DNA from 3 places in the Brachybacterium sp. J144 genome. Region 3 is predicted to be linked to each of the others. Evidence: riboswitches for the same ligand, from Rfam matches in the RefSeq annotation. Region 3 holds a riboswitch; each other region holds the start of a gene.
The links. A riboswitch is a leader RNA that binds a small molecule or an ion and turns the genes downstream of it on or off. The one in region 3 is predicted to bind thiamine pyrophosphate.
Positions count from the first base shown of each region.

Region 1: another riboswitch for thiamine pyrophosphate. It lies ahead of V1260_RS00815 (ECF transporter S component); the one in region 3 lies ahead of V1260_RS14360 (YkoF family thiamine/hydroxymethylpyrimidine-binding protein).
Region 2: another riboswitch for thiamine pyrophosphate. It lies ahead of thiC (phosphomethylpyrimidine synthase ThiC); the one in region 3 lies ahead of V1260_RS14360 (YkoF family thiamine/hydroxymethylpyrimidine-binding protein).

Region 1 is NZ_JAZDCG010000001.1:185,455-195,247, forward strand. It holds gene V1260_RS00810 (ATP-binding cassette domain-containing protein) at 1-1,608, opposite strand, end outside; gene V1260_RS00815 (ECF transporter S component) at 1,616-2,209, opposite strand; TPP riboswitch at 2,256-2,361, opposite strand; gene V1260_RS00820 (hypothetical protein) at 2,396-2,962, opposite strand; gene V1260_RS00825 (M13 family metallopeptidase) at 2,959-5,004, opposite strand; gene V1260_RS00830 (hypothetical protein) at 5,179-6,000, opposite strand; gene V1260_RS00835 (ADP-ribosylglycohydrolase family protein) at 6,085-7,164, shown strand; gene V1260_RS00840 (endonuclease/exonuclease/phosphatase family protein) at 7,161-7,877, shown strand; gene V1260_RS00845 (PIG-L family deacetylase) at 7,914-8,708, opposite strand; gene V1260_RS00850 (glycosyltransferase) at 8,705-9,793, opposite strand, start outside.
Region 2 is NZ_JAZDCG010000030.1:13,156-22,948, forward strand. It holds gene V1260_RS11370 (type I restriction endonuclease subunit R) at 1-74, shown strand, start outside; gene V1260_RS11375 (GIY-YIG nuclease family protein) at 71-1,009, shown strand; gene thiC (phosphomethylpyrimidine synthase ThiC) at 1,193-2,932, opposite strand; TPP riboswitch at 2,932-3,042, opposite strand; partial or broken gene V1260_RS11385 (IS3 family transposase) at 3,480-3,769, opposite strand; gene V1260_RS11390 (HAD family hydrolase) at 3,775-3,996, shown strand; gene V1260_RS11395 (hypothetical protein) at 4,132-4,362, shown strand; gene V1260_RS11400 (IS256 family transposase) at 4,369-5,658, opposite strand; gene V1260_RS11405 (hypothetical protein) at 5,861-6,232, shown strand; gene V1260_RS11410 (hypothetical protein) at 6,490-6,654, opposite strand; gene V1260_RS11415 (rhodanese-like domain-containing protein) at 6,686-7,282, opposite strand; gene V1260_RS11420 (MBL fold metallo-hydrolase) at 7,279-8,721, opposite strand; gene V1260_RS11425 (MFS transporter) at 8,775-9,793, opposite strand, start outside.
Region 3 is NZ_JAZDCG010000034.1:190,875-200,667, forward strand. It holds gene V1260_RS14315 (3-oxoacyl-ACP reductase) at 1-42, shown strand, start outside; gene V1260_RS14320 (MaoC/PaaZ C-terminal domain-containing protein) at 39-1,046, shown strand; gene V1260_RS14325 (nucleoside hydrolase) at 1,056-2,015, opposite strand; gene V1260_RS14330 (serine hydrolase domain-containing protein) at 2,050-3,171, opposite strand; gene V1260_RS14335 (pirin family protein) at 3,213-4,256, shown strand; gene V1260_RS14340 (class I SAM-dependent methyltransferase) at 4,324-5,487, shown strand; gene purQ (phosphoribosylformylglycinamidine synthase subunit PurQ) at 5,536-6,261, opposite strand; gene purS (phosphoribosylformylglycinamidine synthase subunit PurS) at 6,261-6,512, opposite strand; gene V1260_RS14355 (MBL fold metallo-hydrolase) at 6,636-7,355, shown strand; TPP riboswitch at 7,368-7,476, shown strand; gene V1260_RS14360 (YkoF family thiamine/hydroxymethylpyrimidine-binding protein) at 7,514-8,248, shown strand; gene V1260_RS14365 (ECF transporter S component) at 8,245-8,934, shown strand; gene V1260_RS14370 (ATP-binding cassette domain-containing protein) at 8,954-9,793, shown strand, end outside.

The sequences.
Region 1 (9,793 bases), on a different contig from region 3:
GGCGAGGAGGCCGCCCTGCCAGGTGCTCACGGCGAACGACCCGATCGCGGCGAGGATCCCGATCAGGCACAGGGTCAGCGGGTTCAGGGCGTCGGCGGGGACGCGCCGCGGCGCGGGCGGACGGGCGGGCGCCGACGGGGCGGGCAGGTGGACGCGCGCGTCGGCCGCCGCGACGAGTGCCGGGTCATGCGTCGCGGCGAGCACGGCGCAGCCCTCGTCCGCCGCATGGTGCAGCAGGGCGAGCACGGCGCGGGAGCGGCCCGCGTCGAGGCCGACGGTCGGCTCGTCGAGCACGAGCAGCCGGGGCCGCTGGGCGAGGGCGGCGGCGAGGGCGAGCCGCCGCTGCTCCCCGCCGGAGAGCCGGTGCGGATGCACGTCGGCGAGCGGCGCGAGATCGGCGAGGCGCAGCAGCTCGCCCGCCCGCTCCGGATCCGCGAACGGGGACGCGGTCAGCTCCTCCCGCACCGTCGCGGCCACGACCCCGAGCGACGGGTCCTGGGGGACGGCCGCGATGCCGCCCGGTCTGGGCCGGTCGACGGCGCCCGGAGCGTCGGGCTCGTCGGGCGCGCGACGCGTCGGGGCGGTGCTTGGAGCGCGGGAGGGATCGAGGAGCAGGTCCAACAGGGTCGACTTCCCCGCGCCGCTCACTCCGGTCAGCACGGTCAGCTCGCCCGACCGGGCGACGAGGTCGACGGGGGTGCGCAGGCCCCGCGCGGGGACCCGCACCCCGCGCAGCGCCGCGACGACCTCGCCGCGGGACACCCCGGGCCGGGTCCCGGCGGTGGCGGACCCGTCGGCGGGATCGGGGGATCCCGCGGGCGGACGCGCCGACGGCGGCGGGACCTCGGCGCGCGGCAGCACGCCCGCCGCCTCGAGCACCTCGTGGTGCGTGGCGAGCACGGCGGCGGGGGAGCCGTCGGCGAGGATCCGGCCCTGCGCCCCGAGGACGACGAGGCGATCCACCCGGTCCGCCCAGGCGGCGACGTCGTGATCGGCGACGACGAGGGTCCGGCCGTCGGCGGCGCGCAGGATCTCGTCCCGCACCGCGGCGGCGGTCGCCGGGTCCAGCATGCTCGTCGGCTCGTCGAGCAGCAGCGCCCCCGGGTGCAGGGCGAGCGCCCCGGCGAGCGCGATCCGCTGCTGCTGCCCGCCCGAGCAGTCCAGGGGCGGGCGCCCCGCCTCGACGTCCACGCGGGCGGCCTCGAGCGCCGCGGCGACCCGCTCGTGGATCTCCTGCCGGGACAGGGCCGCGTTCTCGGGACCGAACGCAGCATCGCGGGCGACGGTCGCGCCGACCATCGCCTGCGACGGGTTCTGCAGCAGCAGCCCCCGCTGCCCGGCGCGCTCGGCGGGCCCGGGGGCGGTGCCGGCGAGCTCGCCGTCCTCCGGGTCGAGGAGGCCGGCGAGGGCTCGCAGCACCGTCGACTTGCCGCTCCCGCTCGGCCCCGCGAGGAGGACCCGCTGCCCGGCGGGGATCCGCAGGGTCAGGCCGTCGAGCGTCGGGTCGGGCCGGGTCCACGGTCGCCAGCGGAGCTCGCGCAGCACGAGCTCCTCCGGCGCGGCGCCCTCCTCGGCCCCGAGGACGACGGCGGGGCGAGCGGTCGTCATGGCGCCATCATCTCGTCGGCGCCGCGGCGGGCCGGCGTGCGTGCTCCCGACCCGCGGCGAGGGAGTCCACGGCACCGGTGGCGACGAGGGCGCGGGTCGCGAGCCAGCCGAGCGCCCCGGCGAGCAGCGCCCCCGAGATCAGGAAGAAGCCGAGCATGATCAGCGAGAACGGCCAGCTCATCTCCTGGTAGTAGACGAGCTTCTCCCAGCCCCATTCCGCGGCGGCGCCGAGCACTCCGCCCAGCATCGCGACGGGCAGGGTGTGCCGGCGATAGGCGGCGAGCAGGAACGCCAGCTCGACGCCGCCGCCCTGCACGAGGCCCGAGATGGCCGTGCTCCAGCCCCACTGGGAGCCCAGCAGCATGGACAGCACGGCGGCGACCATCTCGGCGAGCAGCGCCGCGCCCGGCTTGCGGACGATGAGCCCCGCGAGCACGGCCGGCAGCAGCCAGATCCCCGCGAGCAGCCCCTGCGCCGGCGCGAACGCCGAGGTGAGGGGGTCGATCAACGAGTACAGCAGTCCGTAGCCGATGAACGCGACCCCGAAGGCCGCGCCGATCAGGACGGTGACCAGCAGGTCGATGGTGCGATAACGGTTCATCACGTCTCCTTCCGATCCCGGAAGGGGCGTGCGGGACGCGGGGTCCCGCACGGAAATCCCGACTCCCTCCGCCGGTGTGACCCGGATCAGGTTCGAGGGTCTGCGCCTGCGCGCACTCTCAGCACCCCGGTGGTGCTCCCCTGTCAGTGGATGACCGACGGGCAGTCTACCGCGAGCCGGGGGTGCTCAGCGCCGCGCGCGGATCGCCTGCTCGATCGCCGCGGCGGTGGCCTCCACGTCGACGGGGGAGAGGAGGTAGTGTTCGCCCTCGCGAGAGATGATCTCCACCTGGGTGCCCGAGCGGGTCACCAGCAGCCGGTACCGCGCCTGCACCTCCCCGAGGGTGTACACCTTCAACTTGCCGACGGGGCGCACCTGCTCGGGGGTCGCGGCCATCGCGCGGCCGCGTCGCCAGCCGAAGCCGCCGACGGTGACCCCGACGCTCGAGGACGGGACCTCCCGCAGCTGCACGGTGCGGAAGTCGGCCAGCGGCCACGGGGCGCGCGGCAGGAACCCGCCGAGGCTCACGGTCACGCCGTGGCCGTCGACGATGAAGCGCGTCCACTGGCCCATCCAGGTCCACAGGGCCAGCAGCGCGAAGACGGCGCCGGCGGCGACGGCCACCGGCATCGGCAGCTGGCCGGCGACGAGCACGACCGCCACGACCCCGGCGACCAGGGTCAGGGCGATGCGGGTCCAGCCCACCGAGGAGGGGCGGGTGGTGCCGACGTAGAAGGGCGCCTCCGGCCTCACCAGATCCGCACCCGGTCCTCGGGCGCGAGGTACATCCCGTCGCCCGCCACGGTGCCGAAGGCCTCGTGGAAGGCGTCCAGGTGCGAGGCGACCGTGTTGCAGCGGAACTCCATGGGGGCGTGCGGGTCGATCGCGAGGCGGCGGATCGCCTCCTGCTCCCGGCTCTTGCCGCGCCACACCGTCGCCCAGGACAGGAAGAGCCGCTGCAGACCCGTGAACCCGTCGAGCTCGGCCGCCGCCTCCTCCTCCGGGCGGGTCGCGAGATAGGCGGACACGGCGATGGTGAGGCCGCCGAGGTCGCCGATGTTCTCCCCGATGGTCAGCCCGCCGTTGACGGTGCGGGAGTCGTCCAGATCGCGCGGGGAGAGGCCGTCGTACTGGGCGATGAGGCGGGCGGCGCGAGCCTCGAAGGCTTCGCGGTCCTCCTCGGTCCACCAGGAGACCAGCGCTCCGGTGCCGTCGTACTTCGAGCCCTGGTCGTCGAAGCCGTGGCCCACCTCGTGGCCGATCACGGCCCCGATCCCCCCGAAGTTCACCGCGTCGTCGGCCTCGGCGTCGAAGAAGGGCGGCTGCAGGATCGCGGCGGGGAAGACGATCTCGTTCGCGCCCGGGTTGTAGTAGGCGTTGACCGTCTGCGGGGTCATGTGCCACTCGGTGGGGTCGACGGGACCGGAGAGCTTCGCGAAGTCGTACTCGGCGTCGGCGCGACGCACCGCCCGGACGGTACTGACCAGGTCCCCGGGGACGATCTCGAGACCGGCGTAGTCCCGCCACACCTCGGGGTAGCCGATCTTGGTGGTGAAGGCGGAGAGCTTCTCGAGGGCCCGCTCGCGGGTCGCCTGGGTCATCCAGTCCAGGGTGGAGATCGAGCGGCGGTACGCCTCCAGGAGCGCCTCGACGAGCTGCTCCATGCGCTCCTTGTGCGCGGGCGGGAAGTGCCGCTCGACGTACTCGCGGCCCACGGCGAAGCCCACCGCGCCCTCGACGAGGCCCACGCCCCGCTTCCACCGCTCCCGCAGCTCCTGCGCGCCCGAGAGCACCGTGCCGGAGAACGCGAAGTCCTCGTCGACCAGCGCGGCGGGCAGGTAGGGCGCGTAGGAGGAGACGGCGTGCAGCGCGAGCCAGCTGCGCAGCACCGCGAGATCCTCCCCGGCCAGCAGCTCGGCCGCGGCGGCGACGTACTCGGGCTGGCCGACGTTCACGACCTCGACGGCGCTCGCCGGCGCTCCGGTCCCCTCGAGATAGGCGTCCCAGGGGAAGGCGGGGGCGAGCTCGGTCCGGGCAGCGGCGTCCATCGGGTTCGCGGACTTCTCCCGGTCGCGCAGGCGGACCACGTCGACGTGGCAGGCGGCGAGCCGGGTCTCGAGCCCCCAGACGGCGTCCGCGAGCGCCTCGGCATCGCCGTCCACGAGGCCGGGGCGTCCCGGCAGCTCCGCGAGCCGGGCGAGGTTCGCCAGGTGCCCGCGATAGGCCTCGCGGATCTCCGCGTCGTGCTCCTCGCGGTAGTACGACTCATCCGGGAGACCCAGACCGCCCTGGTGCAGGCGCACCTGGTAGCGACTGGGATCGTGGTCGTCGGTCCACACGTAGGTGAGCAGCGCGCTGGTCCCGGCATCGGGGGCGGCCATGGTGCGCACGATCGCGGGGAGGTCCGCCGCCTCGCCGATGGAGTCGAGCAGGGCGGTCAGCCCGCCGAGACCCGCCGCCTCGATCGCCTCGGTGTCCATGAAGAGGCGGTAGATCGCGCCGATCCGCTGGGCGTCGGTGGTGACGGGGGCTGCGGGGTCGAGGGCGTCGGCCGCCTCCTCGACGATCTCCCGCACCCGCTCCTCGGAGAGGTCCCGCAGCGCGTGGAAGGCGCCGTCGGTCGAGCGGTCGGCGGGGATCTCGTGACGCGCCAGCCAGCCGCCGTTGACATGGCCGAACAGGTCGTCCTGCACCCGGATCCCGGTGTCGACCGAGGACAGGTCGAGGCCGGAGGGAGCAGGGACTGCGGGGTCAGCGGAGTCAGTGGAGTTCACGGGCGGCGTCGCAGAGGTCATCATCGGCTCCTGGAGGTTCGGGGCGGGAAGCGGTGGGGGGGGGGGGGGGGGGGGGGGAGGAGGGGGGGGGGGGGGGGGGGGGGGGGGGGGAGGGGAGGGGATTCCGTCTTGGTCTTTGGGGGTTGGGGGAGGGGAGGTGGTGAGACGGCCCCGCCCGGCCCCGCCGCGGAGTGGTCACATCGGGGCGAGGCCCAGGGCGGCGAGGGCGAGGGTGAGCACGCCGATCGCGAGGGGGACGTAGGCCCACGGGGTGCGGGCGCGCTCGGCGGGCGGGCGGCGCTGCAGCACGAGGGTCGACAGGCCCGAGCCGACCGACAGCACGGCGGTGCCGATCACGAGCACGGGCGAGAGGATCACCAGCACGGTCGCACCGACCTGGAAGAGCACCACGCCGAGCACGTCCAGCAGGCGCATGATCACGGTCGAGCGGGCGCCGACGCGCTGCGCGAGCAGGGTCCCGACCGCCTCCGTGGACCACTCCGAGGGTCGCGCGATGCGGCGCCGTGTGGTGACCGTCTGCACGGTGGCGAGGGCGAGCCACACCAGCGCCGCGCCGGCCCCGATCCAGATGCCGAGCGCGGCGCGGAAGTCCCCGGGCCACAGCACGAGGGCGAGGAGGACCGCGGCGACGCGCAGCAGCTCCTCGACGGCGCTGCGCACCGCCAGCAGACCGGGGTTCACGGCCAGCTGGCGGCGGGTGCGGGCGACGAACAGGCTCGTCGCGACGAGGGAGGCGAGATGCGCGGCGCCCAGCAGGATGCCGATGAGCAGGGTCACCGGGCTGGTGGGCGCGAAGGGCAGGATCGCGAGCAGCAGCAGGACGCCGAGGAGCGGGATCAGCAGGGCCTGGATCGACAGGCCGCGGACGAGGTCCCGGACGAGGTCCGCGCCGGTGGGCGGATGGTCGTGACCGGTGTGGTCATGGGGGTCGTCGCAGTGCGGGTCGGCGGCGGGGGCCGACGCGGGGGTCCCGAGGGCGTCGGGGGTCTCGGTCATGGAGCTCCTTCGATATCCCCTCCAGGGTACCGGGATCAGGCATCACCCCAGGAAGCGCGGGAGAGGTGTGGAACGATGTGGCTCGTGAGAACCGATGCAGCCAGGACCGACAGCAGCGGGCTCGACCCCCGACAGCGTCGGCGCGCCGTCGGGACGGTGGTCGCCGCGGCGACCGGCGACGCCCTCGGAGCGCCCTACGAGTTCCAGGCCCCGGTGCTGGACTCGGAGGACATCGACATGATCGGCGGCGGCATACTCGGCTGGCAGCCGGGGGAGTGGACCGACGACACCTCGATGGCGATCGTGGTCCTGGAGGCCGCCGCCGCCGCCTCGGACGGCCACGACCTGCGGGTCGAGTCCGCCCAGGACCACATCGCCCGGGAGTGGTACTCCTGGTCGCTCGGCACCCCCGACATCGGCACCCTGACCTCGACCGTCGTGCGCCGCGCCGCGGACCACGCCCGGGCCGCGGGCCATTACGCGCCCCGCGCCGCCGACTTCCGGGCGGCGGCGCAGGCAGCCCACGAGGACCTCCCTGCGAATGCCGGCAACGGCTCGCTGATGCGCGTGCACGCGAGCGTGCTGCCGTACCTGCTCTCGCCGGACGAGGACCTCGCCGAGGCGATCGAGCTCGTGTGCGGTCTCACACATGTGCACGAGGACACTCTCGAGGCGTGCCTGCTGTGGGGCTTCGCCGTGCGTCACGCGATCCTCACCGGCGAACTGGACGTGCGCGTCGCCCTCCCGCAGCTGCCCGAGGAGCGCCGCGTCCTCTGGGCGGAGCGGATCGAGGAGGCCGAGCTGGCGCATCCGGCGCACTTCCGCCGCAACGGCTGGGTGGTCGGTGCCTTCCAGGCGGCGTGGTCGGCGATCACCCTCGCCGGGCCCATCCCCGAGGGGAAGTTCGCCCAGCGCGAGATGCTCGTGCGCGCGCTCGATGCGGCGGCCCGCGCCGGCTACGACACCGACACGGTCGCCTGCATCACCGGCTCCCTGGTGGGGGCGGCGCTCGGCGACAAGGCGGTCCCGCCCGAGTGGCGCCGGGTGCTCTTCGGCTGGCCCGGGTACGAGGTCGACGAGCTCGAGGGCCTCGTCGAGCGGGTAATCGCCCCGATGGTCGCCCCCGAGTCAGCGCCGGCAAGCGGCGAGGGGCGGGCGCGATGACCGGCCACGGCTGGGACCTGCGGATCATGGCCTGGAACCTCTGGGAGCTGCGCGGGGACCTCGTGGCACTGATCGAGGCCGTCGAGGATCTCGCGCCCGACGTGCTGCTCGTGCAGGAGGCCCCGCGCTTCGTGCTGCCGACCCTGCGCCTGCAGTGGCTCGCCCGCCGACTGGACCGGCGGATCCTGGTGGGCGGGGGTGGGGGCCGGGGTCTCGCGATCCTCGCCACCGACGCCGTCGCCGCCCAGGTGATCCGGCGGGGCGCCCATCCCGTCGCGCAGACCCTCTCGGACCTGAACTCGACCTACCCGCGCGGTGTCGCAGCGGTACGGCTGTCCGTGCCGGGCGGCGGAGCGGTCGTGGTCTCCTCGATCCACTTCGCGCTGCAGCAGGACAACCGCCTCGCCCACGCCGAGCACGTCGCGGCTCTGGTGCGCGGGGCGGGCGCTCCGGTGATCATCGGCGGCGATCTCAACGAGACGGCCGACGGCGCGGCGCGCACGCTGCTGGAGCCGCTGCTGCACGACCCCGCCGCGCAGAGCGAGTGGACCTTCCCGGCGGCCCGTCCGCAGCGTCGAATCGACGCGGTGCTCACCACGCCGGACGTGCGGGTGCGCGCGGCGCGCGCCGTGACGGCCACGACCCGGGTCCCCGCCGAGCGCCTCGCCGGCGCCTCGGATCACCTGCCGACGCTCCTCGACGTCACCCTCTGAGCGGCGCGGTGGGCTCGGTGGACCTGGTCGCCGCGGTCAGCAGCGCACGCGCAGGCCGGTGAGCATCCGCACCGCGTCGTCCTGGCCGCCGACGTGCCGGATCCGCAGCGTGCCGTCGCCCGACGGGTCCTCCCCGAGGACGGTGAACTGCGTGCCATAGGCCTCCGCCGCACGGCGCACCGACGCGGCGACCCCGGGGTGCTCCCTCCAGGAGAAGCCGGCGGCTCCCTCGTCGGCCGCGGACGGCTCCTCGCCGCTCGCGATCTCGAGCATCGGCAGCCCCGCTCGCGCGCAGGCGGCCGCGGTCACCCGGTGGGCGTGCACGTGATCGGGGTGCCCGTAGGTGCCGGCGTCGTCGTAGCCGATCACGACCTCGGGTCCTACGTGGTCGAGGAGGGCGAGGAGGTCCGCGACGGCGTCCTCCTCGGGGCGTCGGGTGAAGGCGTCCTCCCCGGAGCTCACGGCCGGGCCCGCGAGGCCCTCCCGGATCCAGCGCATCCCCGAATCGCGGTAGATCCGCGGGGCGGCGCCCGCGGCGAGGGCCGGGGCGGTGCCGAGCTGGTGCCGCTCGGGGATGCCGAGGGCGGAGGTCGCCGCGGCGATCTCGTCGTCCCGGATCTCGGCGAGGGGACGCGGATCGGAAGGGTCGACGGCGCCGGGCACGATCTCGCCCTCCTCGCCGCGGGTCGCGGTCAGCAGCACCACGCGCGTGCCGCGGGCGGCGAGGTCGGCGAGCAGCGCCCCGGTGGACAGGGTCTCGTCATCGGGATGGGCGTGGACGACCAGCACCGTGCGCGCAGCGTCCAGCAGCGCCCAGGGATCGGTGCTCATGCCGTCCCCTCCGGGCGCACGAGACCCTGGTACAGGGCGGAGAGCTGGGAGGCCGCGGCATCCCAGGTGCGGGTCGCCGCGAACTCGCGGGAGGCGGCGACGGCGCGCTCGTACCCCTCGGCGTCGCCGAGCAGGGTCTCCACGGACTCCGCCCAGACGTCGGGGTCGCGGGACTCGAGGACCACACCGCCCGGCCCCACCGCCTCCTTGACGCCACCGGCGCAGGACCAGGCGAGCACCGGGGTGCCCGAGGCCTGCGCCTCGAGGGCGACCAGGCCGAAGGTCTCGGACCAGCTGGTCAGCAGCAGGGCGCCCGCGCAGCGCATCGACTCGGCGAGCCGGTCGCGGTCCAGCGAGCCGACGAACTCGACGCGATCGGCGATCCCCAGATCCGCGGCGAGGCGCTCGAGCTCGTCGCGGTAGTCGCGGAAGTCCTCCGAGACCCCACCGGCCAGCAGCAGCCGGGCGTCGAGGGCCGGGTCGAGGCGGGCGAGCACCTCGAGCGCCAGATCGGGGGCCTTGAGCGGCTGGAGCCGCGCCGTGAACAGCAGCGTCGGCCGCTCGCGCCGGGAGGACAGATCGGGGCAGGGCCGGAAACGCTCGACGTCGACGCCCGGGCGGACCACGCTGAGCCGCTCCCCGGGCACGCCGTAGCGCTCGGCGACCGTGCGCGCCTCGGCCTCGGAGACCGCGACCACGAGGTCCGAGGCGGCGGCGGTGAGACGCTCCCCGGGGATGCGGCCCGCAGACTCCGCCGGTTCCCCGGCGTCGAGGGTCGTGGAACCGTCGGGCGCGGCGACCGAGTGGAAGGACTGCAGGTGCGGGAGCCCCAGCTCCTGCGCCACCGGCAGGGCGGCCACCCCGCTGAACCAGTGGTGGGAGTGGACGAGGTCATGGCCGCCGGCGCGGAGCGCCGCCTGCAGCGCCTCGCGGAACGGGGGGATCGCCTGCTCCATCGCGCTTTTCGCGAGCGGGGCGGCGGGGCCGGCGTCAAGATGGTGCAACCGCACCCCCGCGGCCACCTCGACGACGGCCGGGGCGTCGGGATCGCGGCGGCGGGTGAACAGGTCGACCTCGTGACCTCG
Region 2 (9,793 bases), on a different contig from region 3:
TCGACGTCATGCAGCAGATGGAGTCGCTCGCGCCGCGGTATGCGGAGGAGCTGCGGGAAGACGGCACTCGATGACCGGCAAGCAGGTGCGACTCTTCCTCGTCGATGGGAAGCCGGGCGGGCTCATGACCGCGGAGATCGGCAACTGGACGGGTCATGTGCTCAAGGGGAAGCGGCTCGAGCTCGGAGAGATCCGCACGCGCCCCGAAGCCAGTCGAACCGGCATCTACATCCTCTTCGGCACAGGTGACGACGATGAACGGGTCGCATACATCGGCGAGAGCGACAACGTGGGCAAGAGGCTGGTTGACCACGATGCGAAGAAGGACTTCTGGGACGAGGTCGTGATCGTGACCTCCAAAGACGCGAACTTCACCAGCGCCCACGTGCGCTACCTGGAATCCCGGCTGGTGCGCATCGCCAAGGACATCGGCCGGATCCCCCTCGTCAACATCCAAGGACCGACCGGGGGTGCCGACCTGCCCGAGGCGGACGCCTCGGACATGGACTACTTCATCGATCAGGTGCGGATCCTCATGCCGGTGCTCGGACACGATATCTTCCGCGGCAGAGCGACGGCGCAGTCCGCCCTCGCCGGACGCGCAGAAGGGCAGACGGCGCTGGAGCTCGAGCAGGTCGCCCCCGACAGCCCCGCCTTCTTCCTCCGGGCGACGAAGGGGATGGACGCCCGCGCCCAAGTGATCGACGGCGAGTTCACCCTTCTCGAAGGGTCGATTGTCAGCAGCGTAATGCGCAGATCCGAGAAGCAGGCGGCCTCCACCGCCCGGCAATTCGAGAACCGATCGCTCCAGCACGCGGATCTGATGAAGGTGGTGGAGCCGCTCGGTGGCGGAGAGCTGGGGCGCGTTCTGAAAGACGTCGTGTACTCGTCCCCGTCCGCTGCAGCGGCAGTTGTCCTGGGCCGAGCCTCTGCCAATGGTCGGATCGAGTGGGTTGACGAGCTCGGCAAGAGCTACGGGGCGTGGGAGGCTGCGCAAGCAGAGCGTTGAGGGGCTCGGCGGAGCGGGTCCATGACCTCATCCACATCGACGCTGGCCTGGCACAGCTCCCGCCTGCCATGAAGGGACAGTGCGGCCGACGGCCGGGTGCGACGGCGACTGTGCATGCCCCCGCACCTGGCCGCCGAGCCCCGCGCGCGGCGCGGCGCGGCGCGCTCCGCGGGCCGACGGGGATCAGAACTGCGGCGTCGGCAGGTACACGGTGCCGCCGCGCTCGCGGAACTCCCGCGACTTCTCGGCCATGCCCTCCTGGGCGATCCGCTCCTGGGAGGCGGCGTCGCCGTAGGTGTCGCGGATGTCCTGCGAGATCCTCATCGAGCAGAACTTCGGCCCGCACATGGAGCAGAAGTGCGCGGTCTTCGCGGGCTCGGCTGGCAGGGTCTCGTCGTGGTACTCCTCGGCCAGCTGCGGATCCAGCGAGAGCCCGAACTGGTCCCGCCAGCGGAACTCGAAGCGGGCCTTCGACAGGGCGTCGTCGCGCTCGCGGGCCCCGGGATGTCCCTTGGCGACATCGGCCGCGTGAGCGGCGATCTTGTACGTGATCACCCCGGTCTTCACGTCGTCGCGGTCCGGGAGCCCCAGGTGCTCCTTCGGCGTGACATAGCAGAGCATCGCGGTGCCGTAGCGGGCGATCTCCGTCGCGCCGATGGCGGAGGTGATGTGGTCGTAGGCCGGCGCCACGTCGGTGACCAGCGGGCCGAGCGTGTAGAACGGCGCGCCGTCGCACAGCTCCTGCTGGCGCTCCACGTTCTCGCGCACCAGGTGCAGCGGCACGTGCCCCGGGCCCTCGACCATCACCTGCACGTCGTACTCCCACGCCCGATGGGTCAGCTCGGCGAGGGTGTCGAGCTCGGCGAACTGCGCGGCGTCGTTCGCATCGGCGAGGCAGCCGGGCCGCAGCCCGTCGCCGAGGGAGAAGGAGACGTCGTAGCGGGCGAAGATCTCGCACAGCTCGTCGAAGTGCTCGTAGAGGAAGTTCTCCCGGTGCCGGGCCAGGCACCAGCCGGCCAGGATCGAGCCGCCGCGCGAGACGATCCCCGTGACCCGGTTCGCCGTCAGCGGCACGTAGCGCAGCAGCACCCCGGCGTGGATCGTCATGTAGTCCACGCCCTGCTCGCACTGCTCGATCACGGTGTCCCGGAAGATCTCCCAGGTCAGCGCGTTCGCGTCCCCGTTCACCTTCTCGAGCGCCTGGTAGATCGGGACGGTCCCGATGGGCACCGGCGAGTTGCGCAGGATCCACTCGCGGGTGGTGTGGATGTCGTCCCCGGTGGAGAGGTCCATGACGGTATCGGCGCCCCAGCGGGTGGCCCACTCGAGCTTGGAGACCTCCTCGGCGATCGAGGAGGTCACCGCCGAATTGCCGATGTTCGCGTTGACCTTCACCAGGAAGCTGCGTCCGATGATCATCGGCTCCGCCTCGGGATGGTTCACGTTCGCGGGGATGATCGCGCGGCCCGCCGCGACCTCGCTGCGCACCAGCTCCACGTCGCAGCCCTCCCGCAGCGCGACATAGCGCATCTCCGGGGTGATCTCGCCGCGACGGGCGTAGTGCATCTGGGTGACGCGCCGACCCGGGAGGGAGCGCAGCGGGGGCCGGGTCTCGCCGCGCCACTCGGCGCTGGCCTCGCCGCGGCGCACCGCCTCGCGCCCGTCGTCGGACAGATCGCGGGCCCGGCCCGCGTACTCCTCGACGTCGCCGCGGCCCCGGATCCACTCCTCGCGCAGCGGCGGCAGGCCCTCCTCCGGGACGCAGCCGGGGCCGGCGGTGCGGTACACCTCCAGCGGCGGGTTGGCCGTCCCGTCGGGGGAGGGGTCCTGGGCGATGCGGGTGACGGGAATCCGCAGGCCGTGCGCGGGGTCCTCGAGATGGCCGAGGCTGTGGGTGGGGTAGTTCTCAGGGCGTGCGGACATGCAGTCGCTCTCCTTCTTCCTTCGCCGGCATGACCCGGGGCAGGTTCGGTCGGTGCTCGAACCGCGACAGTTCGATCTCAGCCCGTTGCGACGGGCACCCGAGGGATCGGCGACGACCGTAGCAGACGCATGCGGTCGCGTCCGAGGCGTCCGCGAGGGCCGCCGGACCGCCACCCAGGGGTTCCTCGTCGACGAATACCGGGAGGTGATCCCCCCCGCACCGCGTGCTCGAGCTGGATCAGAACCTGTGCGTGACCCGCAGCGGGCGGGGGACGCGCCTCGGACGGGCCCAGCGGCGGGAGGTGTGGGCGATCGTCGAGGCGTACCGCGCTGAAGGCAAGCATGCTGCGACGCTGTACTGGGACGAGAGCTCGGCGGTGGCGGGGTCAAGTGCCTGGAAGTGGTGTAGCGATCCTTCTCTGAGGGGTCAGGCTGTCAGCGCGGGCAGGGAGCTTGTGGTGACCTCTTCGGTGTCGGTGTCGGTGTCGGTGTCGGTGTCGGTGTCGGTGTCGGTGGGGACTGATGCGCGATCAGGTGTCAGCTGGGGTTAGGCCGCCAGGCTGACGGTCGGGGTCATGATGGTCTCGTACTCGATGGGGGTCAATCGGCCCAGGCGGGCCTGCCGACGGCGTCGATGGTAGGTCCGCTCGATCCAGGTAATGATCGCGATCCGCAGCTCTTCTCGAGACCGCCACCGCCTGCGGTCCAGGACGTTCTTCTGGAGCAGGGCGAAGTAGGGCTCCATTGCGGCGTTGTCCCCGGCTGCGCCGATTTCCCCATCGATCCGATGTGGTGGTGACGGTTCAGGGCGTGCACGAAGCTTCGCGCGCGAAGCTGGCATCGTGACCGGGATCCTGACCAACGGCACCGACACGATCCCTGCGGAGGTCGCCGGGCTCGGCCTGACCAGTCACTTCGATCCGATCTTCAACTCCGCCGCCATCGGCTACATCAAACCCGATGTGCGCGTCTTCCTTCACGTGCTCGAACAGCTCGGGCTCGGGGCTCCGGAGGTGTTCTTCACCGACGACTCGGAGGGCAAGCTGCACGGCACCCGGTCCTGAGGCATGCACGCCCATCACGGTATCGGCCCGCTGCGCGACGCACTCGCCCAACACGAACTCCTCGCACGCTGATCTCCTCAGGTACGTCGATGGTGCATTCAGTCCGTCCCCCTACCCAGACGGAGGTACTCGCGAATGAAAGACATCAACCCGACGGGAAGGCTTGTGTCCGTCGAGCTGCTTCCCCGCGATGAGGAGTCGGATATCGGCGGAGTCCGTCTCGAGACCGTCCTGCGGGCCGCGGTCCTCGGCGATGCCGTCGAGGTGCGGGCCACGGTTGATTCCTACTGCGACGACCACTCCAGCAAACTCTGGCTGCACCTCGGAGGTCAAGTCCCTGGAAGTGGTGTAGCGGTCCTTCGGTGAGTGGGGTCAGGCTGTCAGTGCGGGCAGGGTATCGGTGCTCACCTCGTTCGCAGGGTTGGTGGTGGTGATGGTGAGGCGGCAGCGGGCCAGGACGTCGAGGCCGAGGTAGCGGCGGCCTTCGGCCCATTCATCGGTCTGTTCGGCCAGGACCGCGCCGACGAGGCGGACGATGGCGTCGCGGGTGGGGAAGATGCCTACGGAGTCGGTGCGTCGGCGGATCTCGCGGTTCAGGCGTTCGGTGGGGTTGTTGGACCAGATCTGGACCCAGACATCCTTGGGGAAGCCGGTGAACGCGAGGACGTCAGCGCGGGCTGCGTCGAGGTGTTCGGCCACGTCCGGGAGCTTCTGGTCGACGTAGTCCAGCAGCCGGTCGAACTGGGCGTTGACCGCGGCGGCGTCGGGCTGGTCATAGACGCTGTGGAGCATCGCTTTCACGGCCGGCCACATTCCCTTGGGACAGATGCTCATCAGGTTCACTGCGTAGTGGGTGCGGCAGCGCTGCCAGGACGCGCCGGGCAGATGGGCGGCGATCGCCTCGACCAGCCCGGCATGGGCGTCGGAGGTGACCAGGCGGACTCCGCCCAGGCCACGGGCGACGAGGTCGGCGAAGAAGCTGTTCCACGCAGCTCCCGTCTCGCTGGTCGCGACCCGCATGCCGAGTACTTCGCGGTGCCCGTCACCGTTGACGCCGGTGGCGAGCAGGACGACGGCGTTGATCACGCGCCCGCCCTCGCGGACCTTCATCGTCAGCGCGTCAGCGGAGACGAACGTGAACGGCCCGGCCGCATCCAGCGGGCGGTGGCGGAACTGCTCAACATGCTCGTCCAGATCGGCTGCCATCCTGCTGACCTGGGACTTCGAAAGCGAGTTGATGCCGAGGGTCTTGACGAGCTGGGGCCCCGGATGCGATGTGCGCGAAGCGTGCATCCGGGGAGCCATGCGTCGGGTGGAGACGCCGGCGAGATAGCAGTCCGCCACGACCGTGATCAGAGCGGATTCGGCGCGCTTGCGGCGCTCGAGCAGCCATTCGGGGAAGTAGGTGCCGGTGCGGAGCTTGGGGACGGCGACGTCGATCGTGCCGACGCGGGTATCGAGGTCGCGATGGCGGTAGCCGTTGCGCTGGGCGGTCCGCTCGGGGCTGGGTCGGCCGTATTCGGCGCCGGCGATCGCGTCAGCGTCCGCGGAGAGGAGCTCGTTGATGATCCTTTGCAGCATCGTGCACATCAGATCCGGGGAGGCTTCGGCCAGGGCTTCACCGAGCAGTCCGTGAGGGTCGACAATGTGGGGAGCGGTCATCGTGATGACTCCGTTCGAGGATTCTGTGGAAGGTTGACTCGAAGGATCACACGGTGGCCGCGTCCTCGTCCGGGACGAACTCAGCGACCGCGCTACACCACTATGCGGGACTCAACTGGGATCCAACGCCCACATCGGCTGGACGGCAGAGGACTTCGCCCCGTATCAGGCCACGATCGATACCATCCGCCTGCTGAACCTCGTGGTCCTGGCTGTGGGATTGGGCGCCTTCCTGCTCGGCACGGCCGATCTGGCAATGAGCCGCCGGCAGGAGCATGCCCGCCTCCGGCTCCTCGGGATTCCCGTGGACGTGCTGCGCCGTGCGCACTGGCTCGAGGTGGCACTTCCACTGGTGGTTGGTGGGGGAGCAGCCCTGGCCATTGGGCACCTGGTCGCCGTCGCTTTCGTCGAAACGGGGAACCGCGGCATGGACCCGGAACTGATCACCAACCTCAGCTTCTCAAGCCTCACAGGACCAGTACTCGCCGTCGCGGGCGGATCGGTCGCCATCGCACTGGTCACCTCACTCGGCATCGGAGCACCGCTGCGAACCGACCACATCCGAAGAACCTGACCTGCGTCGCTGCTCGAGGCTTGCCCGCCGAACGTGGCCCGGTTGGGTATAGCCAGTGCGACAGTTGTGTAACAAAAGTGCGAAAGTTGACCCTATTGGGAACCGTAAAAGACCGTCCGGTAGCTGTTTCGCTGGGGTGTCCCAGTTTGATACGCACCTCACGACACGACGCGCGCTGCTTTGAGTAGAGGGGAGCCCTCGACGGGCACAGCAGTGCTCGTGGAGGGCTCCGGTATGACGTCAAGTGCTCGGTGGGGTCAGCGTCCGAACAAGCGGGCGAAGAAGCCGGCGCGGGGGGCGTCGTCGGTGTGGCCTGGGCAGCGGTCCCGCTGGGGGACGTTCTTCATGACCTGGTCGACGTGCTGGCCGCAGCCGGCCCAGGTGGTCTTTCCACAGGTGCGGCAGGTGGTGGCTCGGCACATGGGGTTCTCCTTGCGGTGGTGGCGGGGTGGTTCAGGCGGCCTGCGTGGGCGATTTCTCGAAGAGGGCTGCGAGGGAGGGGTCCGGTGCGACGCGGTTCCAGGGCATCTTCGAGAGGACCGAGGCCATGGCGCAGGAGTCGCTGAGGGCGGAGTAGGTCAGGCCCGCGCCGATGGCGCCGGCGACCATTCCCAGGCGGGGGTGGATCAGCTGACCGGCCAGGGTGCCGAGCAGGACGAGGGAGCCGGCCGTCATGCGGACCTGGCGGTCCATCGCCCAGCGGGTTCCGCGTCGCACCACGGTGCCGCCGGCTGCCTGGTAGGCGGCGATGCCGCCCTCGAGGACGTCGACGGTGTCGAAGCCGGCCTCGTGCAGTGCCGAGCAGGCCTTGCTCGCCCGGGCGCCGGACTGGCAGACCAGCACGACGTGGTCGTGCATGCGCTCGGCGAGGGCCTCGGTGTGCTCGGTGAGGAGGTCCAGGGGCACGTTGTAGGAGCCGCGGATGTGGGTGGTCTCGAACTCGCCCGGGGTGCGGACGTCGACGATCATCAGCTCCGGATCCTCGGAGAGGCGTCGGGTGAGCTCGGCCGGCGCGACGGTACGGGGGGCGATCTGTGCGGCGGTGGTCATCGGGCATCCTCCCCGGTGGTCGCGAGGTCGTGCTGCTGCGCGGTCCACTGGGACCAGCCGGCGTAGCTGCCTTCCAGCTCGACCACGTCGTGGCCGGCGCGGCGCAGCGCCGCGGCGGCGACGGAGTTGCGCAGACCGGACTGGCAGAAGGTGATCAGGCGGCCCGCACCGGGATCGGGCAGGTCATCCTGGTGGAAGAGGACCTTCCCGGCCGAGAGCTGCTCGGCGCCGGTGATGGTGCCGTCCGCGTGCTCGCTGCGGTTTCGCACATCCAGCAGCAGGGCCGTGGAGTCCTTCGTGCGCAGCGCCTGGAGATCGGCCGGGGAGACCACCGCCGGGACCGTGGTGGGCAGGCCGTCGAGGGAGGTGACATAGCCGGTCAGGGAGTCCACCCCGACCCGCACGAAGTGGTCGCCGTACTCGGCGGCGTCCTCGGCGCTCTCGGCGAGCACCACCAGGTGGGCGTCGTCGCTCTCGGGGTCGAAGGCCCAGGCGATGTGGGTGGCGGCCTTGCCGAGCGAGGGGATGCTCAGCGCGCCGGGCACGGTCCCGGCGTGGACCTGGTCCACGGGACGGGTGTCGATGAGGGCGTAGGTGCCGTCCTTGAGTCCGCGGGTGAGCTCTTCGACGCCGACCACTCCCGGCGTGGGGCGGCGGCCGAGGATGGCGGGACCTTGCTTGTTCTGGCGCTTCATGCGGGCGAAGTAGGCGTGCGCGTCGGGCTGGCCGTCGAGCAGTTCGTCGATGAAGCCCTGCTCGTCGTCGCGCTCGAGGTAGGTGGCCCACCAGGCGAACTTCCGTTCGTAGCCGACGGTCGTCGACGGCAGAGCGCCGAGCGCCTTGCCGCAGGCCGAGCCGGCGCCGTGGCCGGGGAAGACCTGCACATGGTCGGGCAGGGTGAGGAAGGCGCTCTTGAGCGAGGCGAACAGCTGCTTGGCGCCCTCGAACCGGGTGTCCTGCATGCCGGCGGCCTCGTCCAGCAGGTCCGGGCGGCCCAGGTCCCCGGAGAACACGAAGTCGCCGGTGAGGTAGTAGCCGGGCTCGTCGGTGAAGGCTCCGTCGGTGACGAGGTAGGACAGGTGCTCGGGGGTGTGGCCTGGGGTGTGGCGGGCGGCGACGGTGATGTTGCCTAGCTGGATCGTGTCGCGGTCGTGCAGCAGCTCGGCGTCGAAGCCGTAGGTCCAGTCCTCCCCACCCTCGCCGGAGACGTACGCGGTGGCGCCGGTGGCGGCGGCCAGCTCGCGGGTGCCGGAGAGGAAGTCGGCATGGATGTGGGTCTCGGTCACGGCGGTGATGGTCATCCCGTGGTGGGCGGCGATGTCCAGGTAGACCTGGATGTCGCGCCGTGGATCCACCACCAGCGCCACGCTCTGGGACTGGCAGCCGATGAAGTAGCTGGCCTGGGACAGGTCCTCGTCATAGATGCGTTCGAGAAGCATGATTCCTCCTGTGCGGTGTGGGCGATAACGGTCGAGCTATACCCCCGAGGGTATCAGGTACCCCCGGGGGTATGCAATGCGGGGGTTGGCAGGTGGTCGGTGGGACGCATGCGCAGGGCGACCACCAGGCCGGAGGCGGCGGTCAGGGCGGCCACGATGAGGATCGCGGCCTCGAGCCCGAGGGCATCGGCGGTGATGCCGGCAACCAGCGCGCCGATGGCGAAGCCACCGTCACGCCACAACCGGTAGACGCCCACCGCGCGTGCCCGCCAGGAGGGGTGGGCGACGTCGCCGACGCCGGCGAGCAGGGTCGGGTAGACCATCGCGGTGCCGACTCCCAGCAGCGCCATCGCGCCGAGCCATGCCGGGAAGGTCGATCCGGCGGCGATCAGCACGAGGGCGAGGGCCTGGGTGAGCATGCCGGCGACGATGAGGCCTTTGCGGCCCCACCGGTCTGAGAGCGAGCCGGTCACCAACTGCGCGCCGCCCCAGGTGGCCGGGTAGATCGCGGCGAGCAGTCCGACCTGTCCCAGCGGCAGTGCGGCGGTGGCGAACAGGACGGGGAACAGCCCCCAGGCGAGGCCGTCGTTGAGGTTGTTGACCAGGCCGGCCTGGCTGATCGAGGACAGGGACCGATCCCGGACGCTGGTCAGCACGAAGACCTCCCGATCGCTGCGGCTCTCGGCGTCACGGTGCCGGGTGCCGCCAGGCTCGTGGCGCGCGTGATCGCGGGTCTCGCGCACCAGGAGAACCGACAGTCCCAGGCCGAGGGCGATGAAGGCGGCGCCCAGCAGGAACGGTGCAGGCCGCAGTCCATAGACCTCGGCGAGGTATCCGGTGGCCATAGCGGTCCCGGCGACCCCCAGGTAGCCGGCGGCCTCGTTCAGGCCCATGGCGGTGCCGCGACGATGGGGGCCGACCAGGTCCATCTTCATCACCACGGTGGTGGACCAGGTCAGGCCCTGGCTAATACCCAGCAGGACGTTCGCGGCCACGACCCACCCCCAGGTCGGGGCCAGGATCAGCAGAACCGGGACCGGCAGGGCGAGCACCCATCCTGCGACCAGTACGG
Region 3 (9,793 bases):
GAGACCCTGCGGGTGTGCGGACAGAACATGGTGGGCCGATGAGCGCGCGGCGCACGGCGCCCGCGCACGGAGCCGCCGGGCGTCCGTCGGCCGACGGGGAGCGGATCCGCGATCTCGCCGACGTGCCGTCCTTCCCCGCGATCTACGCCGCCGCGCTCGACCCGCGCGGGGCGCGCCGCGGCGGCGGGGAACCGCGCCTGCCGGAGATCGCCTACCGGGTCCGGGCGGTGCGGATCGACGGGGAGCGGGCCCGTGACTTCGATCATCTGATGGGCGGGGCAGCGACCGACCTGGTCCACCCGGGCGTGCTCCACGTCCTCGCCTTCCCGGTCTCGCTCGCGCTGATGGCCCGACGCGACTTCCCCTTCCGCCTGCTCGGCCTGGTGCACCTGCGCAACCAGGTGCTGCAGCACCGCCCGGTGCGCGTGGGCGAGCTGGTCGATGTCGAGTGCCGGGTGCGGGACCTGCGCCCGCACCGCAGGGGCCGCACCTTCGAGGCGGTCTCGACGATCCTCGGCCAGGACGGCGAGATCGTCGCGACGGACGTGTCCACCTATCTCGTGCGCGGCGGCGGGGGAGCCGACTCCGGTGCGGGTGCCGCGGCGGATCCGCGGTCGGGCGCTGACGGCACCGCGCCCCCGCGCGAGGAGGCCGCGCCCGTGCGCGAGGAGTTCGCGCCCCCACGCCCCACGGGCCGCTGGCGGCTCGGCGCCGACACCGGTCGGCGCTATGCCGCGGTCTCCGGGGACGTGAACCCGGTCCACCTCTCGGCCCTCAGCGCCCGCGCCTTCGGATTCCCGTCGGCGATCGCCCACGGCATGTACACCGCCTCCCGCGCCTTCACCGAGGCGCGGGTGGACCTGTCGCGGCCGCTGCGCTGGGACGTCTCCTTCGACGCCCCGGTCACCCTGCCCGGATCGCTGCTCGTCGCCTTCGAGGACGATCCGGCGACGGGAACGGTGTGCTGCGTCGGCTGGCGCCCGGGCCGCGGCGAGAAGGGTCCGCGCCGGTGCCTGGAGGTCGAGGTCACGACCCTCGAGCGGTGAGCGGAGGGCTCAGCGCAGCCCGGCCTCGAGCGTGCTGAGCAGATGCTCCACGAAGGCGTCGGCCTGCACGTGGGTGAGCAGGTCGACGGTCGGCTCCCGGCCCCAGCGGCCCAGCTCGTCGCCGACGGTCTGGCCGCGGGTCAGGGTGCCCGTGAGCTCGACGTCCACCGCGAGCGGGCGGGTCGAGGCGAAGTCGCCCGTGACGGCGTGCGCCGCGACCAGCGGGTCGTGGACGTGCGCGCTCCAGCCGAATCCGTCGGACTCGTGGAACTCGAAGTAGAATCGCAGCGCGTCGGCGAGGATTCGCGCGACCGGGTTCCCGGACGTCCCGGCGAGCTGCTCGACCCGCTCGAGCACCTCGCCGTGGACGTGCACCGACTCGGTCGCCTGCAGGGCGCCGAGCACGGGAAGACGCGGCGCGCTCGCGAAGGCCGCCAGCACCCGCTGCGCCGCCTCCGGATCCACGGCGATGTTCCACTCGCTCGTCGGGCCGGTGTTGCCCCGGTGATGGATCGCGCCGCCCATCACGTGCAGACGTCGCAGCAGCCGCGGCAGCTCGGGCTCGATCGCGAGCGCGAGGGCGAGGTTCGTGTGCGGGCCGAGCACGAGGCCGACCAGCTCGCCCGGACGCTCCCGCGCGAGATCCACCCACAGCTGCGCCCCCGAGCGCGGATCTTCCGCGCGCGTCGGCTCGGGCAGCACGGCATGGCCGAGCCCGCCGGGGCCGTGGGTGTCGTCGGCGAACATCGGCGGCTCGACGAGCGGCCGATCCGCGCCGAGCGCGACCGGGGCATCGATCCCGAGCAGCTCCGTGAGCACGAGGTTGTTGCGGTGGACCACCGCGGCGGGGACGTTCCCGCCCGTCGAGACCACGCCCGCCATCTCGACGTCCTCCCGCAGCGCGAGATAGGTCAGGGCGAAGGCGTCGTCGATGCCGGTGTCGCAGTCGACGAGGAGGGCGAGCGTCATGGGGTCAGCCTACGGAGCGGTGCGCGGGCTGGGATCAGCGTCGCGGCGCGGACAGCCGCTGGAACTCGTCGATCAGCCCCATCAGCTCCGTTCCCATCTCGACCTGCACCAGCAGCAGGCCGATCGTCCCGTCGGCCGCGACGAAGAAGTCCGTGCCGAACCCGCCGGACCAGCCCCAGCTGCCCTGACGCTCCCCGCCCGTGACGACCGCGACGCCGCAGCCCCAGCCCGTGCCGTCCCAGAATCCGGGGAAGAACGAGTCCTCCTGTTTGGCCGCCGCGGGCACCAGGTCCGAAGCCAGCAGCGCGAGGTGCTCCGCGGAGAGCAGTTCCCCGTCCCGCAGCGCCCGCAGGAAGCGCAGGTAGTCCGCGGCGGTGGAGACCAGCTCGCCGTGCGACACGTCGTGCGGAGGAGGGCCGACGAGCGGGCCGCGGCCCGCCGGCTCGACCTCCCCGAGAGCGCCGTCGTCGATCCGGAACGCCGGCGGCAGCCGATGCGCCTGCGCCGCGGGCACGAAGGAGCCGGTGTCGACCATCCCCAGCGGATCCAGCAGGTCAGCGCGCAGGTGCTCCTCGAGCGTCTGGCCCGTCAGCCGCGAGAGCAGGATGCCCAGCACACAGAAGGAATGGTGATAGCGCCACACCGATCCGGGCTCGCCGACGAGCGGCAGACCGCCCAGCGCGGCGAGCCACTCGTCGGCGCCGAGGCTCCACGGCGCCGAGCCCGCCTCGAGGCCGGCGTCGGCCATGGCCCGCTGCAGCGGTCCCTCCGCGGTCGCGATGCCGAGACCGGAGGTGCAGGTCAGCAGGTGCTCCACGGTGATCGGGGTGGCGGAGGGTCGGGCGGCCTCGAGCGGCGCGAGGGGGTGCGGGAGCACGCGCGGGGCGGCGAGCTCCGGCAACCACTGCGCGACCGGTGCGTCGAGCGCGAGCTCGCCCCGCTCGATCAGGCGCAGCGTCGCCACGGCCGTGATCACCTTCGTCATCGACTGGATGCGCAGGATCGCGTCGGCGGGGAAGGGCGGTCCGCCCGGCGCGACCCGGCCGCGGGCGACCGGCTCGGGATCAGCCCCGTGCGCGATGATCCCGCCCGGCACCATGCCGGCGCGGATCGCGGACTCGAGCAGGCGGACGGCGGGCGAGGTCGGCGTCGACATGGCCCCAGAGTAGGGCGACCGGCGCCGCCTACACTCGGCCCATGAGCACGTTCTCGGACTTCGTCCGCCTGGAACCGCGCGAGGTGCCGCTCGGCGGACCGCGCGGGATGACCGTGCACCGCACCCTCCCCGCCCGCCGCACCTCCCTCCTCGGCGCCTGGTGCTTCGTGGACCATTTCGGCCCCGATGATGTCTCCGCGACCGACGGGATGCGTGTCGCCCGCCACCCCCACACCGGCCTCGCCACCGTGTCCTGGCTGTTCGACGGCGCCATCACGCACCGAGACGCGCTTGGCAACCACGCCCTGGTGCGCCCCGGCGACGTCGACCTGATGGTCGCCGGCGCCGGCATCACCCACTCGGAGTTCTCCGCACTCGACACCACCGTGCTCCACGGCGTGCAGCTGTGGTTCGCCCTGCCCGATGCCACACGCTTCCGCGAGCGGGAGTTCACCGTGCACACGCCCGCCGAGGTCGCGACCGGCACCGCCCGCGCCCGGGTGGGCCTCGGCAGCCTGAGAGCCGTCGACGGGCAGGGGGCGCCGCTGGAGGACGCGAGTCCCGTTGCGACCGACACCGAGCTCACCATGGTGCAGCTCGACCTCGACGCGGGCGGCACGCTGCGTCTCGCGCTGGACCCTGCGCACGAGCACGGTGTGCTCGTGGACCTCGGCGCCGCGCTGCTGCGGGCGGGGGAGCGGGAGACCGCCGTCGCCGAGCGCGAGCTGATGGTGCTGCCCGACGGCGCGGACCAGCTCGAGATCCGCGCCGTCGGCGACGGGCCGCTGCGGCTGATGCTGCTGGGCGGCGAGCCGCTCGGCGAGGACATCGTCATGTGGTGGAACTTCGTGGGCCGCTCCCACGAGGAGATCGTCGCCTTCCGCGCCCGCTACCAGGCGGAGATCGGCGTGGAGCTCGCCCTCGAGGACGCCCCGATCGCGCCCGTGGCGCGGGAGCGCGGAGGTCTCCCCGACGACGCCGAGCAGTTCGGCCCCTTCGCCCCGCACACCCCCGCCGCCCTGCCCGCCCCGGAGCTTCCCCACGGCCGGCTCCGCACCCGCGGCCGCCGCGGCCTGCCCGACTGACCGTCCCGACCGCGCCGGGCCCGCACGTGCGGCCGCCGGGCGCGCCCCCTTTCCCCGAGAGAGCCCCATGACCAGCACCGACGCCCTCCCCGTCCTCGACCAGACCGAGCGGGTGATCCTGCGCGCCGCCGAGGAGGAGGGCGGGCTCGGCTGCCCCTGCGACCTGCTCGTCGTCGGGGACTCCACCGGCGCGCTCACCGCCGCCGCCCTCGAGCTCGTCGCCGAGCATCCCGACGCGAGAGTCCACTCCTGGAGCGCCTCGCGGGCGGAGACCGCCGCACTCGCCGAACGACTCCCGGAGGCCCTCGCCGCGGGGCGCCTGGTGCTGCCGACGGGGACCGAGCCCGCACCGCTCGAGGAGTTCGCGGCCGGGGCCGAGGCGCACCTGGTGCTCGCGCGGCTGCCGAAGTCCCTCGCCGGCCTCGAGGACCTCGCGCGGCGCGTCGCGGTGCTCGCGGCGCGCAGCGGGAGGGAGGACCTGACCCTGATCGCGGGTGGGCGGGTCAAGCACATGTCCCGCTCGCAGAACGACGTCCTGGCCAGTGTGTTCGGCGAGGTGCACGCCTCACGCGGCCTCGGCAAGTCCCGCTCGCTCGTCGCCGCCTCGCCGCGGCCGGGGGTGGAGGTCGGCACGGCGGCCACCGGCGCCGTGCGCGTGGCGGTGCGCGGCACGGAGCGCGAGCTCGCCCTGCGCGGGGCCGGCGGGGTCTTCGGCGGGGCGAGGGCCGACGTCGGCTCGCTGCTGCTGCTCGCGGCGCTGGACTCAGCGCTGGTCGCGGGGGAGCTCGCGCCGGAAAGGGAGACCGTCCTCGACCTCGGCTGCGGCAACGGCCTGCTCACCGCGTATCTCGCCGCGGCGCTCCCGTCGGCGGAGGTGCTCGGCAGCGACGACGACGCGGACGCCGTCGCCTCCACCCGCGCGACCCTCGCTGCTTCCGGGCTGGAGCGCGCCGGGGTGCAGGTCGCCTGGGATGAGTCCCTCTCCCGGGTCGCCGACGGCAGCACGGACCTGGTGCTGCTGAACCCGCCCTTCCACGACGGCACCGCGGTCGACGCGACGCTCGTGCAGGCCCTGCTCGACGCGGCCGCGAGGGTGCTGCGCCCTGGCGGTCAACTGTGGGTCGTGCACAACTCCCACCTGCGCTACCGGCCGGAGGTCGAGCGGCGCGTCGGACCGGTGCGCGAGCGCGCCCGCGACCGCCGCTTCACCGTGCTCAGCGCGACGCGGTAGTCAGTGGGATAGGGCGGCGGCCCGGCCGCAGGCGCAGGCGCCCGGGACTCAGGCCACGAGGCTCGTGAGCACCGAGGTGAACATCGCCAGGCCGTCGGTGCCCGTGCGCGTGCCCTGACCGGGCTCGTCGGGGCCGAAACCGGCCTCGACCGCGTGCTCGGGGTGCGGCATCAGCCCCACGACATTGCCCGCGGCATTGGTGATGCCAGCGATGTCGCGCTGCGAGCCGTTGGGGTTGTCCTCGAAGCCGGCCGGTCCGTGGGTGGCACCCGCGACGTAGCGGAACACCACGCGGCCCTCCGCCTCGAGCTCGTCGAGGGTGCGGGCGTCGGCCATGTACTGGCCGTCCTGGCTCTTCAACGGCACGCGGATGACCTGGTCCTGGGCGTAGCCGGAGGTCCAGGCGGTGCGCGCATTCTCCACCCGCAGCGGCTGGTCGCGGCAGATGAAGGAGCGGTGGGCGTTCTTGATCATCGCGCCGGGCAGCAGGTGGGTCTCGCAGAGGATCTGGAAGCCGTTGCAGATGCCGAGCACCGGCATGCCGCCGTTCGCCGCGTCCACGACCTTCTCCATGACGGGCGCGAACCGGCTGATCGCCCCGGCGCGCAGGTAGTCGCCGTAGGAGAAGCCGCCGGGCAGCACCACGGCGTCGACGTCCTGCAGGGAGTCCTCGCCGTGCCAGAGCGCGACCGGCTCGGCCCCGGCGAGCCGCACGGCCCGCAGCGCGTCCCGGTCGTCGAGCGTGCCCGGGAAGGTGACCACACCGATGCGCATCAGGCGTCCTCGACCTCGAGGGCGACGACGTCCTCGATCACGGGGTTCGACAGCAGGGTCTCGGCGGCCTCGCGCAGGGTCGCGAGGACCTCCTCGGTCACCTCGCCGGCGACCTCGAGCTCGAACCGCTTGCCCTGGCGCACGGAGGCGACGCCCTCGAAGCCCAGACGGGGCAGGGCCGCCGCGACCGCCTTCCCCTGGGGGTCCAGGATCTCGGGCTTCGGCATGACGTGGACCACGACGCGTGGCATGGGCGCTCCTCGGGGGCGGGCGGGGCAGGGACCTGCGGGCCATCCTACCGAGCGCGCCGGACCCGGACGCGGCCGGTCCAGGGGCGTACGGTCGGGGGACCATCGCCAGCTCCGGGAGTCGCCATGAGGATCCGCCATCTCGTCCATTCCTGCCTCCTCGTCGAGGTCGCCTCGCGCCGCGTGCTGATCGACCCGGGGCTGTTCAGCGTCGACGCGGTGCGCGCCGTCGACGGACCGATCGACCTGGTCGCGATCACCCACCAGCACGCCGATCACGTGCAGCGAGCCCTCCTCCTCGAGGTGCTCGAGCGGCATCCGGGCGCGCAGGTCCTCGCCGAGCCGGAGACGGTCGCACTGCTCGCCCAGGCCGCCGCCGGCCCTATGGGCGAGGGACCCGCGATCCCGGCGGAGCGGATGCGGGCGCTGCCCGCGGGGGAGTCCCACGAGCTGCCCGCCGTCGGCGGCCGATCGCCGCTGCGGGTGACCGCGGCCGGCGGGGCGCACGCCGTCATCCACCCGGACATCCCGCGGGTCGGCAACACGGGCCTCGTGCTCTCGGCGGGGGACGGGCCGCGCCTCGGCGTCACCGGCGACAGCCTCGAGCCGCTCGCCGAGTTCCAGGGCATCGACGTGCTCGCGTTCGCAGTCGTCGCCCCCTGGTCGAAGATGTCCGAGACGATCGAGTTCCTGCGCGCGGTCCGTCCGCGGCTCGCCCTCCCGGTGCACGATGCGGTCGCGAGCGCCGGGGGCCGCGCGATCTACGTCCGCCAGGCGACGGCGCTCGCCGCCGAGGGCACCGAGGTGCGCGACTGGGTGGACCCGGAGCGCTCGATCGAGCTGTGAGCGGGTAGGGTGCCGGGCGTGCACGGGAGTCCGGTGAGCCGGGCTGAGAGGGAGTTCTCCAACTCCGACCGTAGAACCTGATCCGGATCATGCCGGCGCAGGGAGCTCCGCCAGGCGATCGTCGCCGCGCGCCCGTGCCCACTCGAAAGGCATGGACCGTGACCACACCGCCCGCAGCCCCCACCGCCCCGGCCGATCCGTCCGCGACACCGCTCGGCTTCGGCGTCGGCGCCCGCGTGACCGCCGCCGTGATGAGCGCGGACTACGCCCGGATCCTCGTCGGCGCCCTCTCCGCCCTCGACCTGACCGGGCTCGTGCGCGAGACCGGGGACGTCTCCACCTATCTGGGCGGCCACGAGACGCACCTGCAGCGCGCGCTGATCGACCTCGGCGAGGCGCTCGCCCGCACCGAGCACCACGCGACGATGTCGGTGCTGCTCTCGCGGGGCTGCCCCGGGGAGGTGGCCTGCGAGCTGCCCGGTGGGGCGGGACCGCGCGTCACCGCCGTGCCGCCGCCACGGCGCACCGGGCGGTTCGCGAGCGCCGAGTGGGCGCTGTACCCGCTGGCCGACGCGGTCGCCGAGGACGGCACCCCGCCCGACCACATGCGCGACGTCTACGCCGCGATCGACCACGCCCGCGAGCTCGGCACCTTCCGCGGCTCCGAGCACTTCGTCACCCGCCTCGAGGGCGACCTCGGCGACGTGATCGCGACGGCCGTCGCCGGCTGGGTGCTCGTCGGTCGCGGCGTCCAGCACGTCACGAGCCACCTGACGATCTCCCTGAACAGCCCGTCCCATGATCTGCGCGAGCTGCTTGATGCGCCCGCTGAGATCTCTCCGGGCGCGACCGCGGGGACCGGGCCGGACGCGTCCGCGGAGGAGGTCCGATGAGCGCCGAGCCGCAGAGCCCCGACTCCCGGGAGGCCGCGGCGCCGCAGACCGCGCAGACCTCTCCCGAGACTGGCGCCGCGCGCCCCCGCCGCGCTCCGCTGGCCCTCCGGGAGCTCGTGCTGGTCGTCGTGCTCGGCGTCGTGTTCGGCTTCCTGTACTGGGCGTTCGTGCAGGCCTGGAACCTGCTCGCGATCGCGATGGGACCCGCCGGCGACCTCGCCCAGCACGTGCTGTTCGGGTCCTGGCTGCTGGTCGGGCCCATCGCCATCGCGATCCTGCGCCGCCCCGGCGTGGGCATCCTCGCCGAGATCCTCGCGGCGGTGATCGAGGTGGTCTTCCTCGGCAGCCCCGTCGGCCCGCTGCTGCTGCTCTCCGCCGCGCTCCAGGGCCTCGGCTCCGAGCTGCCCTTCGCCCTGACCCGCTACCGCCGCTACGGCTGGGGCGTGTTCGCCGTCTCGGGAGCGCTCGGTGCGAGCCTCGTCTTCTTCTGGACCGCCTACCGCATGGGCTGGTACGGGCAGGACCTGCTCGCGCTCCGCCTCGGGATGCAGATGCTCTCCGGGGTCCTGCTCGGCGGACTGCTCGCCCGCGTGATCGTGCGGGCGCTCGAGCGCACCGGGGTGCTCGCCGACTTCGCGATCGGGGCCGCCGGTGCGGCGGCGATCCCCGAGCGCCGTGTCCGCTGAGGCGGTGACGGCGCGGCCGGTGAGCATCGCGACGACCGACCCGAGCCCGCTGGTCCGCGCCGAGGCGCTCGAGGTGGTGCTGCCCTCCGGGGCGGGCGTGGGCCCCTGGACCGGGGAGATCCACGACGGGGAGCAGGTGCTGCTGCTCGGCCCCTCCGGCTCGGGGAAGTCGACGCTGCTGCGCACGCTCGCCGGAGCGATCCCCTCCCACCAGCGCGGGCGGGTCCGCGGCAGCGTGCGCCTCGCGGGCGGGGTCGACCCGGTCGCGGGCGGGGTCACGGCCGCCGCCCCGCTCGTGGGCCATCTCGGTCAGGATCCGGCCGACGGGGTCTGCCTCCCGCAGATCGCCGAGGACGTGGCGCTCCCGCTCGAGAGCGCCTGCACCCCGCCTGAGAGGATCGGGCCCCGCGTCCATGCCGCGCTCACCGCGACGGGCACGGCGGACCTCGCGCACCGCCGCGCCGCGACGCTCTCCGGCGGGCAACTGCAGCGCGCCGCGCTCGCCGCCGCGGTCGTAGCCGAGCCGCGGCTGCTGCTGCTCGACGAGCCCACCGCGATGCTCGACGCCGAGGGGGTCGCCGCGGTGCGACGCGCGGTCGACGCGGCCGTCGACGCGACGGGATGCGCCGTGCTGCTGGTCGAGCACCGGCTCGACGAGTGGGCGGGGGAGGCGGGTGTTGCCGGGCTCCCGGCCCGGACCATCGCCCTGGACCGCTCGGGGCGGGTACTCGCCGACGGGCCCACCGCCCGGGTGCTCGCGGAGCACGGGGAGCGGCTGCGCGCGGAGGGCTGCTGGCTGCCGCGGGAGATCGAGCGGCGGCTCGAGGACGGGGCCGGTGCGGGCGGGATCTCCCCAGCC